Regions from separate parts of the Paenibacillus sp. IHBB 10380 genome, predicted to be linked through region 1. Evidence: riboswitches for the same ligand, from Rfam matches in the RefSeq annotation. Region 1 holds a riboswitch; the other holds the start of a gene.
What was found. A riboswitch is a leader RNA that binds a small molecule or an ion and turns the genes downstream of it on or off. The one in region 1 is predicted to bind cyclic di-AMP.
Positions count from the first base shown of each region.

Region 2: linked by a shared signal. The riboswitch ahead of UB51_RS22245 (resuscitation-promoting factor) and the one ahead of UB51_RS07610 (3D domain-containing protein) in region 1 are both predicted to bind cyclic di-AMP.

Region 1 covers NZ_CP010976.1:1,780,843-1,788,227, reverse strand. The annotation lists gene UB51_RS07640 (PspA/IM30 family protein) at 93-761, opposite strand; gene lpdD (prenylated flavin chaperone LpdD) at 859-1,197, opposite strand; gene UB51_RS07630 (dihydroorotate dehydrogenase) at 1,240-2,172, opposite strand; gene UB51_RS07625 (dihydroorotate dehydrogenase electron transfer subunit) at 2,165-2,860, opposite strand; gene UB51_RS07620 (hypothetical protein) at 3,067-3,321, opposite strand; gene UB51_RS07615 (polysaccharide deacetylase family protein) at 3,474-4,298, shown strand; gene UB51_RS07610 (3D domain-containing protein) at 4,346-5,017, opposite strand; cyclic di-AMP (ydaO/yuaA leader) riboswitch at 5,017-5,194, opposite strand; gene ppk1 (polyphosphate kinase 1) at 5,409-7,385, shown strand, end outside.
Region 2 covers NZ_CP010976.1:4,902,279-4,909,663, reverse strand. The annotation lists gene yabG (sporulation peptidase YabG) at 1-449, opposite strand, end outside; gene rsmA (16S rRNA (adenine(1518)-N(6)/adenine(1519)-N(6))-dimethyltransferase RsmA) at 516-1,400, opposite strand; gene rnmV (ribonuclease M5) at 1,406-1,948, opposite strand; gene UB51_RS22245 (resuscitation-promoting factor) at 2,071-3,222, opposite strand; cyclic di-AMP (ydaO/yuaA leader) riboswitch at 3,494-3,706, opposite strand; gene UB51_RS22240 (TatD family hydrolase) at 3,906-4,676, opposite strand; gene UB51_RS22235 (HD domain-containing protein) at 4,727-6,010, opposite strand; gene UB51_RS22230 (AbrB/MazE/SpoVT family DNA-binding domain-containing protein) at 6,305-6,559, shown strand; gene rsmI (16S rRNA (cytidine(1402)-2'-O)-methyltransferase) at 6,794-7,385, opposite strand, start outside.

The DNA of each region.
Region 1 (7,385 bases):
GTTAGCATCATGTCATATAAAAGCGAAGGAGATCTGAAATACAAGATGTCTCCTTCGCTAAGAACAAGTTATTTAATTGTAATTATAATGTATTACTTATTATCATATTGCTTCAAGAGGTTTGCAAGTTCGTCTTCCACAGCTTGATCTTTGCTTAGGTTCTCAAACTCAGCATCTAAGGACTTCTCACTAGAAGCTAACTCATTGCTTGCTTCAGCTTGAGCTTCCATGTGAAGCATCTTATCTTCCATACGTTTAAGTCCACTTGCTGCAGAATCCGTACTGAAGCCTGTCATTGCTTTGTTAATTTCAGTTTGAGCTTTAGCCGCATTATAACGAGCTACTAACGTCTCACGCTTATTCTTCATTAAAGTTAGTTGCTTACGCATCTCATCTAACTTGCCACGAAGATTGTCAGCCGCTGCTTTGTTCTGGTCATAGCTTGTTTTGTACTCTGTCATCTTCAGCTCAGCAGCTTTCTTCTCTTCTAAAGCACGACGTGCAAGATCAATATTTTGAGCCTTTGCAGCCGTATGCGCTTGTTGCTCACGTTTGTTGACAAGAGCTTCTTGCTCTTCGTAAAGTTGCTTGAATTTCTTCTCAATCGCAATTTGAGCTGCAACTGCTTTCTCTGCATCTTCTAAATCTTCATGCATATCACGAATATATTGATCCGTCATTTTAATTGGATCCTCAGCTTTATCAATAATACTGTTAATATTCGACATGGTTAGATCACGTAATCTTTTAAATATAGACATCATTCGTTTCCTCCTAGAGTTTGTTAACTTCTTGATATGGTTTACGCACGATAATCAATAACGTTTCAACATTTTATTAATTATATTTATTTCAGTGTCATGCATTTAATACCCGCTGTAAATACTCATCCATTAATTTATCTACAGTAGATACAACAGCGATAATCTGCTCTTTGGTAATATCATCATAATGGATTCCCGCTGCTACAGTGACCGTTCTCCCTAATGCAGCAGCTGCTTTACGTGCACATTTCTCAACTATACTATGTTCTTCATGTGCTGGAACTCTTGAAGTCTGTACTCCGATCCCCTCAGGGCCTACATAAGCTGTGGCAACAGCACCAATATGAGCTACTCCACCTGTAATGATCAATAAGGTATCTCGGCCTACTGGAACCTCAACTAAGGTGATATCATCGGGATCATAGGGCTGCAACTTGTCTCCGCCTTTCTTAAGAGAAATGGTAATCCTTCTATTCTATAAGATTCCGCGGATTTCGTCCAAATTGTTAATGTTCTCTTCTTGCATAAACTGAATTAAACCGTCAATAAGATGCTCGCCTGCTCGTAAATTCATGAAGTTATACGTTCCAACCTGAACCACAGAAGCACCTGCCATAATGAATTCGATAATATCTGTAGCCGAAGTTATCCCTCCCATGCCTATAATGGGAATATCTACGTGCTTGGCCACTTGATGCACCATTCTTAGCGCAATCGGCTTGATCGCTGGTCCCGAAAGACCTGCATACATATTATTAAAGACGCTTGCACGGCGCCTTACATCAATCTTCATACCAGATATCGTATTGATGAGTGAAATAGCATCTCCGCCCTCTTCCTGACACATCACGGCCATCTCAACTAAATCTTCTGCACTAGGAGATAACTTCACAGTTAAAGGTAGTTTCGTTGCTTCTCTAACGGATCGGACAACCTCCCTAGCTGCTGAAGTTTTCACTCCATAAGCTATACCGCCTTCTTTGACGTTAGGACAAGAAATATTCAGTTCAATCATATCGACTGCTTGTCTACCAAGTGTTTGTCTTCGATCATGATCCTGTTGAATCAACATAGCCCCCTGTACATAGTCATCCAACGTATTTCCGCCTAGATTAGCAATTCTTACGGTATCAAGCGTCTCCCATTCACTACATTCATGCTCTAGAAAATATGGAACACCAGGATTCTCAAGCCCTACGCTGTTCAGCATTCCAGACGGTGTCTCATAGACACGTAATCCTTCGTTGCCCGCTTTGGGATGTAAGGTAAGACCCTTGCCACTGATGCCACCTAACTTTGAAATGTCGTAAATCTTCCCGTACTCTCTCCCGAAACCAAAAGTACCCGATGCCATGACTATAGGATTCTTAAACGATATCCCGGCAACACTGCAGGTTAAATCAATCATGAAATGTTACCTCCTGTGCTTCAAATACTGGACCATCTGTACATGCTTTTTTACGACCATCCAAGCAAGAGACGCTACAGACAAGACATGCACCAATCCCACATGCCATTCGATTCTCAAGCGAAATATACACCTTAGCTTGACGATTGGACTGAAGATATTTCGTCTGTACAGCTCTCATCATCATGTGTGGCCCACATGCCATAATCGTGTCATACTGCTCGAAATCAACATCGTCGACAATATATCCGCCGACATTAATATGAAGTGAACTTGTCACTTCCCGAAAAGCATCCTGCAAATAAGCTTCTTTACTGAACCCGAGATAAATATCTGTATGAGTCATTTGCTGTGCAACGTAATATAAGGGTGCTATTCCAATCCCCCCACCAATGAGAGCGACTCGCCCCTCAGGAATAGGAAAACCATTGCCATAAGGCCCATCCAATTGAATGGTGTCTTCAGGACGCAACGAAGCTAAGAGTGTCGTTCCTTCACCAACAACCTGATATAGAAACTCTATACTTTCATCATCTTTATTAAATATGCTAATGGGTCTAGAGAGTAGCGGATAGTGCCCCCACGCGCGTAGCATATAGAATTGTCCCATGCTGCCTTCATAATTGCCTTCTACTCGTAACAAGTACACTTGTTCAGCTACTTGTACGTTAGATACTACCTTTCCCATATCATTGAACCTCCCATAATAACAATCCATTCTTTTAAACATGCCTTATCCTTATAGGAGTGGTCTGTGACTTATTTCACTATAGGTGTCATTAGACGGCCTCAGTAGATACGTTCGTCTCTTTGTTTTACTGGATGAAGTATTCGATAGACAAAAATCCCGATTAGTCTCCTTAGAGCCAATCGGGATTGATAAAGTTGTTCTCGTTATATAGGAAGCATGTCTCGGGAGTCTGCCTTTGGTCTACATTCCTTACAAACACCTACTACAGTTCCATCATCACTTGCATAGAAAGTTATTTTGTTTCTTTTTTTGCAATAGGTACATTTCTGCAAATCCTGCTTACTATTCTTTTTCCGGAACTTAATTACATTCCCACTCGATTTCCTAGTTCTTAACGCAACGAAGGACATGATCAGTACAACAATGAACGCAATGATCACTAACAAGAATAACTTCACTGAATACCTCCCCCTAATTATTATTATATCATCTAACTTTATGAAATAAATAAAGACCTATTCAAATGTATAAGCATAATTGACGCCTCCTTAGGAAATAACAAAAGAGATATTGTCTTACCAAACTTACATAACAAAGGAGATCATCATTTATGCTTAGGAGGTTATTTATTTGTATAGTTCTTCTTCTTTCTATGTGCGAAGTGACTTTAGCAAAACCGACTTTACATATTTCCGAGCCAACTGTATCACAAGAAAGACCTCCCACTTCAGTACCTGTAAACTCTGATCGTGATAAAAAGTCAGCTAGAGATAAAAAAATATCATCCTTAGGACAGCTATATCATAAATACCCCGAGACGATCAAAACAAAGGGCGCAAGAACCAAACAAATCGCACTTACTTTTGACGATGCTCCAGATCCAAGGTTTACAGGGAAAGTGTTGGATGTGTTAGCCAAGTACCATGTGAAGGCAACTTTTTTTGTCATTGGTGAACGAGCAAAGCGGTATCCAGGGATTGTGGCTCGAATGAATCGAGAAGGCCATATTATAGGTAACCATTCTTATAACCACCCTCAATTCAGTAAACTATCGTTCGATAGCTTTCAAGATCAGATTCTAAAAACAGAACACATTATCAAACATATTACAGGATACAGCCCTAGGTTTATCAGACCACCCTACGGTGATATCACAGAATCTCAGCTGAAATGGGCAAAAAAAAACGGGTATAAAGTGATTAACTGGAACGTAGATTCCTTAGATTGGAAAGGTCTCGACAAAGAACAAGTCAAGAAAAACATACTGTCCTCTGTAGGTCCTGGTTCTATTATTCTCCAGCATGCTGGTGGTGGAGTAGGTTCTAATCTAAACGGTAGCATTGAAGCTCTTCCTGAGATCATTGAGACATTAAAAAATAAAGGCTATACGTTTGTTACCGTGGCTGAGATGCTTCATATCCCGATGAACAAGTAAAAAGAACCCTCTCGAAAGATCGAGAAAGGCTCTTCTGAATTAAGTTTTTATTTAATGAGATACAGCTCAATTTCCTGGTATCCAAAATCACGTACAGAAGCTTGGCTTCCGGGAATAAAAATATCAATTCGATGGCCTTTTATAGCAGAGCCAATGTCTCTTGCTGTAGCCACAAACGCTTGTTTAGGAAGACCTGAATGACTATGTCCCGTTACTAGCACTTTCGTACCTAAAGGAATAATACTTGGATCTACAGCTATAGTACCAAGTTCTAGTGGATTACCAAAATAATCAACTGCGCCCCACTTCCCATTCTCACTTACAGCAGCAGAATATGCAGATGCTTTCACATCGATCGTCTTAGAATAGTTAAATACTTTGCCCCATGCTTCAACCTTACGATCTTCGGGTATGACGTTAAGAACGCCTGTTGTATTTGTAGTAGCTTGTTTCGCTGTGATTGGAGTCGCGGCAGAAGCAACAGCCTGAGTAGATGTTGGAATGTTGAGATTCATGCCTCCATAAATATTCGTGGCACTCACCTTAGGATTGGCTTTAATCACTTTATTCATGTCTACACCGTATTCCCTAGCAACACTATAAAAAGTATCTCCATCGGTTGCAACATGAATCTTATCCGCATGAACCGGAGCGGCTTGCACAGCTAGTGTAATGCCTATAATGGCTGTCATAATTTTGATTGTATTAAATTTCTTCATATTTCCTCCTTATATGCCTGCGGAGTTAGTTGTCGGGTTTGGGTAAGGAAGTTTACCCTACACGCACTATGCGCGATTCACCCCAAGGATACAGGTAACGATGTATCATCGTCCTATGCTCCATCAATAAGTCCCCCACACTTTTTTGTAATCAAAAAGTTTTGGCATGTATGAATATATCACAACTTTGTAACTATTACACATGAAATTGTTACCATTTTGATGTTTTTATGATTTTTATTATTTTTGAAGTGACTATTTCATACACTAAAAGGAGTACTTTACACAGCGTTAATCATATTTAACATTGATTTTACAATTGTGATACCAAAATATAGTAGAATAATATAGATACTAAAAAAAACATATGAATGAACCTGTTGGAGGCACTATGATGGAAGACCTAAAAACGATAAACCGCACAACAACGTCCGTCTACTTAAACCGTGATTTAAGCTGGGTTGAATTTAACTGGCGTGTTCTTCAAGAAGCACAGGATGCTGATCATCCGCTTCTGGAAAGAGCTAAATTTCTAGCTATCGTATCCACTAACTTAGATGAGTTCATGAGTGTTCGAGTCGCAGGTATTCAAGATCAGATTAGGGCAGGTTATACCAAGAAGGATTTTACAGGTTACACCCCTTCAGGATTATACAAACGCCTAATGAAACGGATATCCAAAATGATTAGCGAGCAATACCGAACTTTTCGTGATATTTCTAGACAATTAAACAAAGAAGGCATTGTTTTTTCTAGCTATGAAGATTTGAATATCGCCCAGAAACAGGCCATGGAACATTATTATCAAGATATTATTTTCCCTGTGTTAACACCCATGGCAGTTGACCAGAGCCGACCTTTCCCGCTCGTTCACAGCCAGTATGTATATTTGTCCGTTGTGCTTAATCGAAAGGATAGCTTGGAAGAGGATCCCTATTTCGCAATCTTACAAATTCCATCTAACCTTGCTAGATGTATTCCACTTCCCCATCGTACAAACAGCAAGAAGCGCCAGTTTATTTTTATAGAAGAGGTTATTAAACAGCATATTCATACCTTGTTCAGTGGATATGAGCCTGTCGCTGTTCACGAGTTCCGAATCACTCGTAATTCCGATCTCACGATAGATGAGGAAGGTGCGGAAGACTTGCTGGAGGAGATCGAAAAAGAACTCCGTAAACGAAGATGGGGAGCTCCAGTCCGGGTGGAGGTTCAAAAAGGGATACATCCTTATGCACTAAGTCAATTACAAACAGAATTCGAAATCACTGATTTCATATTTGATATTGAAGGTCCTTTAGATCTAAGCTTTCTCCGTAATTTCGCGGGATCTTTGAAGGGGTATCCCAAATTAAGTTATGCACCGATCGAACCTGTGTATCCGCTGGAATTCGACGAGAATGAAGACTTTTTCGAAGTGTTACACGAACGTGATGTGCTTGTGTATCATCCTTATGAATCTTTCGACTCGGTGACCGATTTCATTATTCAAGCTTCTGAGGATGAGCATGTCATGGCAATCAAGATGACCCTGTATCGTGTGAGCGGTAACTCTCCCTTGATTCAAGCTCTAGCCTTCGCTGCTGAATCAGGCAAGCAGGTTACCGTCGTAGTGGAGCTAAGGGCGAGATTCGATGAAGAACGGAATATCGCATGGGCACGCAAACTTGAGAAATCAGGCTGTCATGTCGTATATGGTTTAGTGGGTCTAAAAACGCACGCCAAAGTCACACTCGTCGTCCGTCAGGAAGGCAGTGAATTACGTAGATATGTGCATGTAGGTACAGGAAATTATAATGACAGTACCGCTAAGGTATACACGGATTTAAGTCTGTTTACATCCAATCATCTTATCGGTCTGGACGCTTCTGAATTATTTAATCAAATTACAGGCTACTCAACCAATCATGAATGGGATGCCATAACAGTAGCACCGTCTAACATGAGTAATAGCCTCTCCATGCTTATGCAGAGAGAATCCAAGCACGCAGCAGCAGGAAGGCCTGCAAAAATTATTGCGAAGATGAACTCATTATCTAATCAGGAAATGATTGACGAACTGTGTGGCGCATCGCAAGCTGGTGTTCAAATTGATCTGATTATACGTGGGGTATGCTGTCTTCGTCCCGGAGTTCCTAATTTAAGTGAGCGAATTACAGTTCGGAGTATTGTAGACCGATTTCTCGAACATACGAGAATATATTATTTCGAGAACGGTGGCAATCCCGAAATATGGATTTCTAGCGCAGATTGGATGACACGAAATTTGACTAGACGTATTGAGTTGATGTGTCCTGTGTATGATGAGCATATTCGTAATTTGATCGTCCAAATTCTTGACCTGTCGCTTAAGGATAATGTGAAGGCT
Region 2 (7,385 bases), 2.6 Mb from region 1:
TTAGGCAATAGCCTATATAGAGCCTCAGCCATTCCCGCTTCCCTCACATAGTGACCCTCTGCTGGCACACGAAGCTGTTCATACACATGCAGACTTTTTTTGAGATAATTAGGATCACCATCCAAATGCAACACCTTACCTGGCACTTCGAAATAAGACGGCTCTATAGATTTATCCCATTCTCCATTCATTTGAGCTTGGTTTCGCACTGTCTGTCTCTCCTGATCAAGCTGAAGAAACGACATTGACTCAGTAGCCTTCACTTGTGCCCTCTGTGTTTTCTCATTAGCGGGTGGATATGGAACTGCTACCAGGTCCTCCAGCGGCGAATCCGCAAGTAGCCTAAATTCCGTCCCCTTAAGTACAGCGAAGTTCTGCCGTAAATCCTCGATACGGAATGCAATATCTCCACCATACGATTTCCGTACGACTAAGTCTCCTAAATTCATCAGAACATCACCCCTACCCCATGGTATGGGCGAATGCTCTTATTGGTTCATCTAAATTTGAGGTATTTAGTGAATACCTGCTTCTAACAAGACATTACTAAGTGTAGCAAACTCTTGTAAACTAAGCGTTTCCCCGCGTCGTGAAGGGGTAATTCCGGCCTGCTCCAGTAGAGCATCAATCCGTTCACGACCTTCTTCGGGTGTAAAGCGACTCTTTAGATTATTAGAAATGGTCTTGCGCCGCTGTGCGAAGGAAGAGTGCACCACATCGAAATAATGTCTCTCATCCTTCACATCTACAGGTGGATGCTCCCGCACTGTAAGACGGATAACCGCCGAATCCACATTAGGTTGAGGAATGAACACCGTGTTGGGAACGATGCAGATGAGCTCAGGCTCACTGTAATATTGAACCGCAATACTAAGACTGCCATACTCCTTACTCCCTGGAGAAGCAGCCATTCGCTCAGCAACTTCCTTCTGAATCATGACAACGATATGCTCTAGAGGCAACTTTCCCTCGAGTAGTTTCATCAAGATCGGGGTAGTAACATAGTAAGGTAAGTTAGCAACTACGCTCACCTTGGACACCTCGCTGAATTGAGTCTGGAACAATTCCTGTAAGTCCACTTCCAGTACATCGGCCTGCTGTACCTGAACATGCGGATAGGGTTCCAGCACTTCCTGCAAGATGGGAATAAGACGGCGATCAATTTCCACTGCAGTAACCGTGCCTGCTACCTGTGCCAGCTTTTCCGTAAGTGCTCCAATACCAGGACCAATCTCTAAAGCCCCTTTAGTGGAGTCTAGTTCTGCCGCATTTACAATTTTAGTTAATATATTTTGATCAATCAGGAAATTCTGACCCAAGCTTTTCTTAAAAGAAAACCCATGCCGCCGAATGATCTCTTTTGTTCGCCGTGGTGTAGCGATATCATCTATACCATTCATATGATTTAACCTCCCTCTTCTATTTGGGCGAGGGCACACACAAATTCATCGCGCGTAATCTGAAACATAGCTAAGCGCTTAAGAAATTGCTTGCCGTTACAATACCCAATCCCGAGAATGTTGCCCATAGCCATCCTGCGTGCGGATGCTTCGGGATGAACAAGTAGACCTGCTTGTACTAGATCCTCCATATCAATTAAGCTCTCTGCGCCCTCATATGAGGTATGTACTCGAGCTAATGCATGCTGTATGGCTGCAGGTGAGGCATTCTCAACCCCAATATCACCTTTTTTTGTCGCCTCAGCTTCAGGAATGAATGCATGCTTGCATCCAGGCACCTTCGCCGTAATAATTTTGCGAATACGCTCTCCCGCGTGATCCGGATCTGTTAATACAATAACGCCCCTACGCTCTTGCGCTAGAGCAATTCGTTGTAGAATACGGGCATTTATAGCTGAACCACCCGTCTCAATAGTATCTGCATCTACCGCTCTTTTAATAGCTGTTGTATCATCGCGACCTTCCACAACGATAATTTCTTTAATCATTCGAATATTCCTCCCTGGACAAGACAACAACAAAAAGAAGAGGAATACACCTCTTCTTAGCATGACATAACAATGACCTTAATATTATAGCATTAGAAAGCTGTTGTAAAACCTAAAGCAGATTAGTTAAGCTCTGGCTTTACAGGTCCGATCACATATACTGTTCTTCCTGATTTACGACCGAAGTTACGTGCATTCTGTAGAGAATCAAAGTACATATCGATCTTATTTCCATTGATGGCACCGCCCGTATCTTCTGCACGGCGGAAGCCCATACCTTCAATGTAAACCCACCAACCTAATGGAATCACATTAGGATCAACAGCAATTGTACGTCCTTCCGTTACACGAGTGCCCGAAGCAGTACGTGTACCAATCCCAGGCTCCTGTGATGAATAGGCAGTCATAGATACATTATTTAGTACTTTCTTGTAAGTAAAATCTACACCAGCCTTACTTACCTGATTGTTGGAGCTAACTTTGGTTATTGAACTCTTAGAATTAACCTTAGCTTGAGCCACAACTGCTTTAGGAGCTTCTACCTTCGTTCCTACCGCAATCACTTTATGCTGTGTCTTGGCCTGTACTTCTTTGCCTATCATACGCATAGACACCAGTTTGCCGTCTTGGTATATTTTCTCGATATTTTGAATGATCGTTCCGGTTTGCCCCTTCTGTACCACTTTGATATTGCCCTTCAAGACCGTTGCATCTGCTGTTTTAATAGTCCGAAAAGGTACTTTCTCTGTGCGTTGTACAGTCTGTTTGTTGATCCGAACGATCTTAATGTTCATATTATCTGTGACCGATGAGGTCAGAGAAGGAAATATTTTATCATCGCTCTCTAGTGAAAGTCCTAATTCATTCATAGCACCGTTCACTGTGCTCTTAGTTGTAAATCTAGTCTTCGTTCGACCATCTGCTGTCACTTGAATCTTAACTGCACGGGAAATTACTATTTTATCCCCGTCTACAAGTGAACCGTTCAAAGGCATGGAAACTTGATCTTCTGGCTTCAGTACTATAGCCTCTTCATCCAGCATTTCCTGAAGTATTGTCCGACTTGTTTCCACCGCTTTAACTTGACCATCTACCACCAGATACACTTGTTTGCGCGCTTGAAAACTAACAAGCAGCAAAATCATAAGAGTGATCGCGATTGAAATAATAGCTGCAAGTGAGATCTTACTTAAATACTCATGCCTCCATCGCAATGCGTAAGTCATGCTGGATGATGGTGAATCATGGGTTTCTTCTTGTTGAAAACCGCCCACTTTCCGATCCTCCTTCATAGCCTCGCCGTCTAAGATAACGCATGATTGTAATTGACGTGACTATATTTAAATTTTTACAGGACTCTTAACATAAAATACTGTCCTGCATCATGTACCCGTCTGCCCGACATGTTTGTCACCCCCTGTTAAACAACAGTATGATGACATCATTACCTTTATTCTAAAACAAAAGAAGCCAAAAGAAAGAGTTAGAGGAACTCTTTCGTGGCTTCCGCAATTGTTAGAACAATGGGAAATGTATGCACGAGGTTGCCTCTCTTCATAACGCTTACGAGGTTAGCTGTCGGGTTTGGACGAAAGAGAGCCGCCCTATCTTAGGTCATCCGCTCATGGCGCACGCCCTCAAATTCACCCCTAGACCCTAGTAAAGAAATCATATATGCCATCAACACAATTTTGTGAAGTATCTGGTCATATTGGTTTCCCCGTTCTCTTATACAAAGAGATTCAGCGAGACTGGTTCAGGAAATATTGCTGTTCTAATACAGAGCAGCTCATACCACTGAAAAGATGATATCCTGTTTACATGCATGTTGTAAAGGAGTAATCAACCACGTAAATCTGAATAAATGGTTAAAATAATGTAATATTCTCGCTTAATATGGTTAAAAAACCTTAATCATTCGCTTTTACTCGTTTTTACACCTGTTTTTCTCCATTTCTTACAAAATTCCAAATCGTTCCAGTGCGTTTCGGGTAGTTATTTGGGCCAACTCTTCGATGTCAACCCCTTTAATTTGGGCTGCAGCCTCTGCAACTAATCTTACATGCGCAGATTCATTTCTCTTTCCACGAAATGGATGCGGCGTCAAATACGGGGAGTCCGTTTCGATCAATAATCGATCCATAGGCACCTGTTGTAAGACCTCTTTTGGCTGCTTCGCATTCTTGAACGTAATCGGTCCGCCGAAGGATAAATGAAATCCCATATCCAAGCAACTTTTAGCAGTTTCCCAGCTACCTGAATAAGAATGCATAACACCACCAACTTCACTTGCCTTCTCCTCACGCAAAATTCTGACGACATCTTCGTGAGCATCCCGATTATGAATGACAATCGGCATATTAAGCTCCCGAGCTAGTCCGATTTGCTGACGAAATACACGGTGCTGAACATCCTTGGGAGAGGTATCCCAATAATAATCAAGACCAATTTCGCCGATGGCCACCACTTTATCGTGTTTGCATAAGGATGCAATCCACGCCATGTCTTCTTCCTTCATGGTAATGGCATCTTGAGGATGCCAGCCCACTGCCGCATAAATGAAATCATATTGCTCAGCCAATTTCATTGTCGTAGGAATGGTTTCTCGATTAAACCCTACGTTAATCATTTTGCTTACTCCCGCTTCTAACGCACTCGCTATGACCTCTTCGCGGTCTTCGTCGAATTGCGGTGCATCGAGATGCGTGTGTGTATCAAATAACATCATTCTAAAAAACTCCCTTCTTGTCGATCACTTGATGATTAATAAATATAATATTATGACTTGAATATACGAGCAACCGCAGGTGAGAACATGGGTAATGCCGCTTTAAGCTTCTCTTCTGGATAATAGAGGTGTTTGTTCCCCCGATGCAGTCCACTTATAGAACGTACAATATCCGACACTTCAGAAATTTCCAGTAACCGTTCTTGTCGATCCAATAGCAAAATTTGTTTCTGACTAGCCTCGTCGCCCGGATGAAAAACATCATAAGGGAGATCCGTGGGGAAATCACTTTCGAGATCATAATCGGGATTTAAACCTGCTTTTTGAAATTCCAGCTTAATTTCACTCATCATATCCTTATCCAAAGTTTCCAATTCCACATATTTATAAAGCCTGCGGTTTATAAAGCGACTACAAAGCTGACTCAGTATGTCATCTTCCTCCCCGATCCACTGCATAAATGCAGTCTGAAGGAGTGATTCATCCATTTGAAGGTATAACTCCACAGTCACATTATCCTCAAACAACCCTTGTAGTGGTTTTAGCATAAATTTAAATTGGAATTGGCCCCTATATAGTTCTTTCGCCCGACGAAAAATTTGACGAAGTAAAATTTCCGAACTGCGAGTCACCGGATGAAAGTATACTTGCCAGTACATTTGATAGCGTGACATGAGATAATCCTCCACTGCATGCATACCTGACTCTTTTACAACAATCCGATCTTGGTAAGGCCTTAACAGCCTTATAATTCGGTCAACATCGATCGTACCATAATTTACACCTGTATAATAAGCGTCACGCAGCAAGTAGTCCATACGATCCGCATCTAGTGGACTGGATACCAGATTAACAACAATGGGCTTATCATATGTTTTGGCAATGACTGACGCCACCTTCGCTGGCAATTCAGGATCTACCTCACGTAGAATATCATGTACTTCAGTATTCCCCATAATAATCCGGCAAGTCCAATCCTCATGATTCATATGAAAAGCTTCTTCTATAGAATGAGAGAAAGGCCCATGTCCCAAATCATGCAAGAGTGCAGCACAAAGAGTCAACAGCTTCTCTTCCTTCGGCCAATCCGTATAGTGATTCTGTTCAAATAAAGAAATAATTTTACGTGTAATTTCATAGACCCCGAGCGAATGTGAGAATCGACTATGTTCTGCTCCATGAAAAGTCATATAGGAAGTCCCCAATTGACGTATTCTACGCAATCGTTGAAATTCTGAAGTGTTAATCAAACGCCAAATTGTCGCATCCTGAACATGGACATAATTATGGACTGGATCTTTGAATACTTTTTCCTCATTTAGACGACCTAACATACTCCTTCAACTCCCTTTTTCAACAAATATCTGCTCAGTTTCGACATCGTATGTCGAAACTTGTCAAACTTAGGCGGATCTTAAATTTCCAAATCGACATGAATCGCATCCACATTTTCAACCTTATCTTTCATGCTCCTAAGCCCTGCAACGCGTCACTCAATAAAATAAATAAAAAAAATTGATTTAATAGGTTGACTGTTTTGGGAATCGTTGGTATTATAAATATCATAAAAGCGAGAAGTATGTCGAATTATGACATTGTGAAGAATCGCGAGAGGAGCAATGATTAGTATGATGAAGTCAACTGGGATTGTAAGAAAGGTAGACGAGCTTGGACGGGTTGTTATCCCAATCGAATTGCGTCGTACACTAGGTATTGGAGAGAAAGATGCTCTTGAAATTTACGTAGATGGTGAACGCATTATGCTGAAAAAATACGAGCCAGCTTGCATCTTCTGCGGCAATGCTGAAAACGTTATATACTTCAAAGGTAAAATCGTTTGCAGCGAATGTATCTCCGAAATTCCAGTACCTGTGACAAACTAAACAAAATAGTGTATACTAGCAATAATCAAATTGTTAATTCTAACCTTTTTAATATCTCCTTAATGTCTTCCGCGGCTTAACTCAGAGCCGGAGGGAGACATTCTTTTTTGTCAAAATACTGTAGATCCTTATCATTGTGGCGTCATATTACCGTTTCACTTAAAATATTAGAAAGTTACCTTTCTAATATTTCACCAGTAAACGAATGCCGTCCCTCTAGGACGACGATGTCTTTTATTCTTGTAGTAAGGCATTGTAGATATCCCGCTTCGTTACCCCACGATCTGAAGCCACCTTCTTCATTGCATCTTTTCGTGTCATACCATCCTTCTCATAACGATCGACGTGTTCTTCTAAGGGTAATTCTTGCCACCAAGCGTCTCTAAGCTTTTGTTCCTCTTCTTGACTCGCGCCATCTACAACAAGCACATACTCCCCAATCGGCGGATGTCCCTCTAGCCATGTCAAACATTCTTCTACCGTACCGCGTACCCATTCCTCATACCTCTTCGTTAATTCACGAGCAAGAACAACACGTCGATTCCCAAGCGACTCCAGTAAGAAGCCTAAGGTCTTTATTACCCGATGTGGTGATTCATAGAACAACAATGTGCCTTGTGAAGATTGCAGCGATGATAGCAAAGACTTAATATCTTTACGCTCACGAGGTAAGAACCCCACAAAGGTGAACCGTTCGGTTGAGATTCCTGAGGCAATAAGTGCCGTAAGAGCAGCGTTTGCACCTGGGATGGGAATGACTCGAATTCCTGCTGCTAGAGCTAATTTAACAAGATCTGACCCAGGATCCGAAATCGCCGGTAGACCA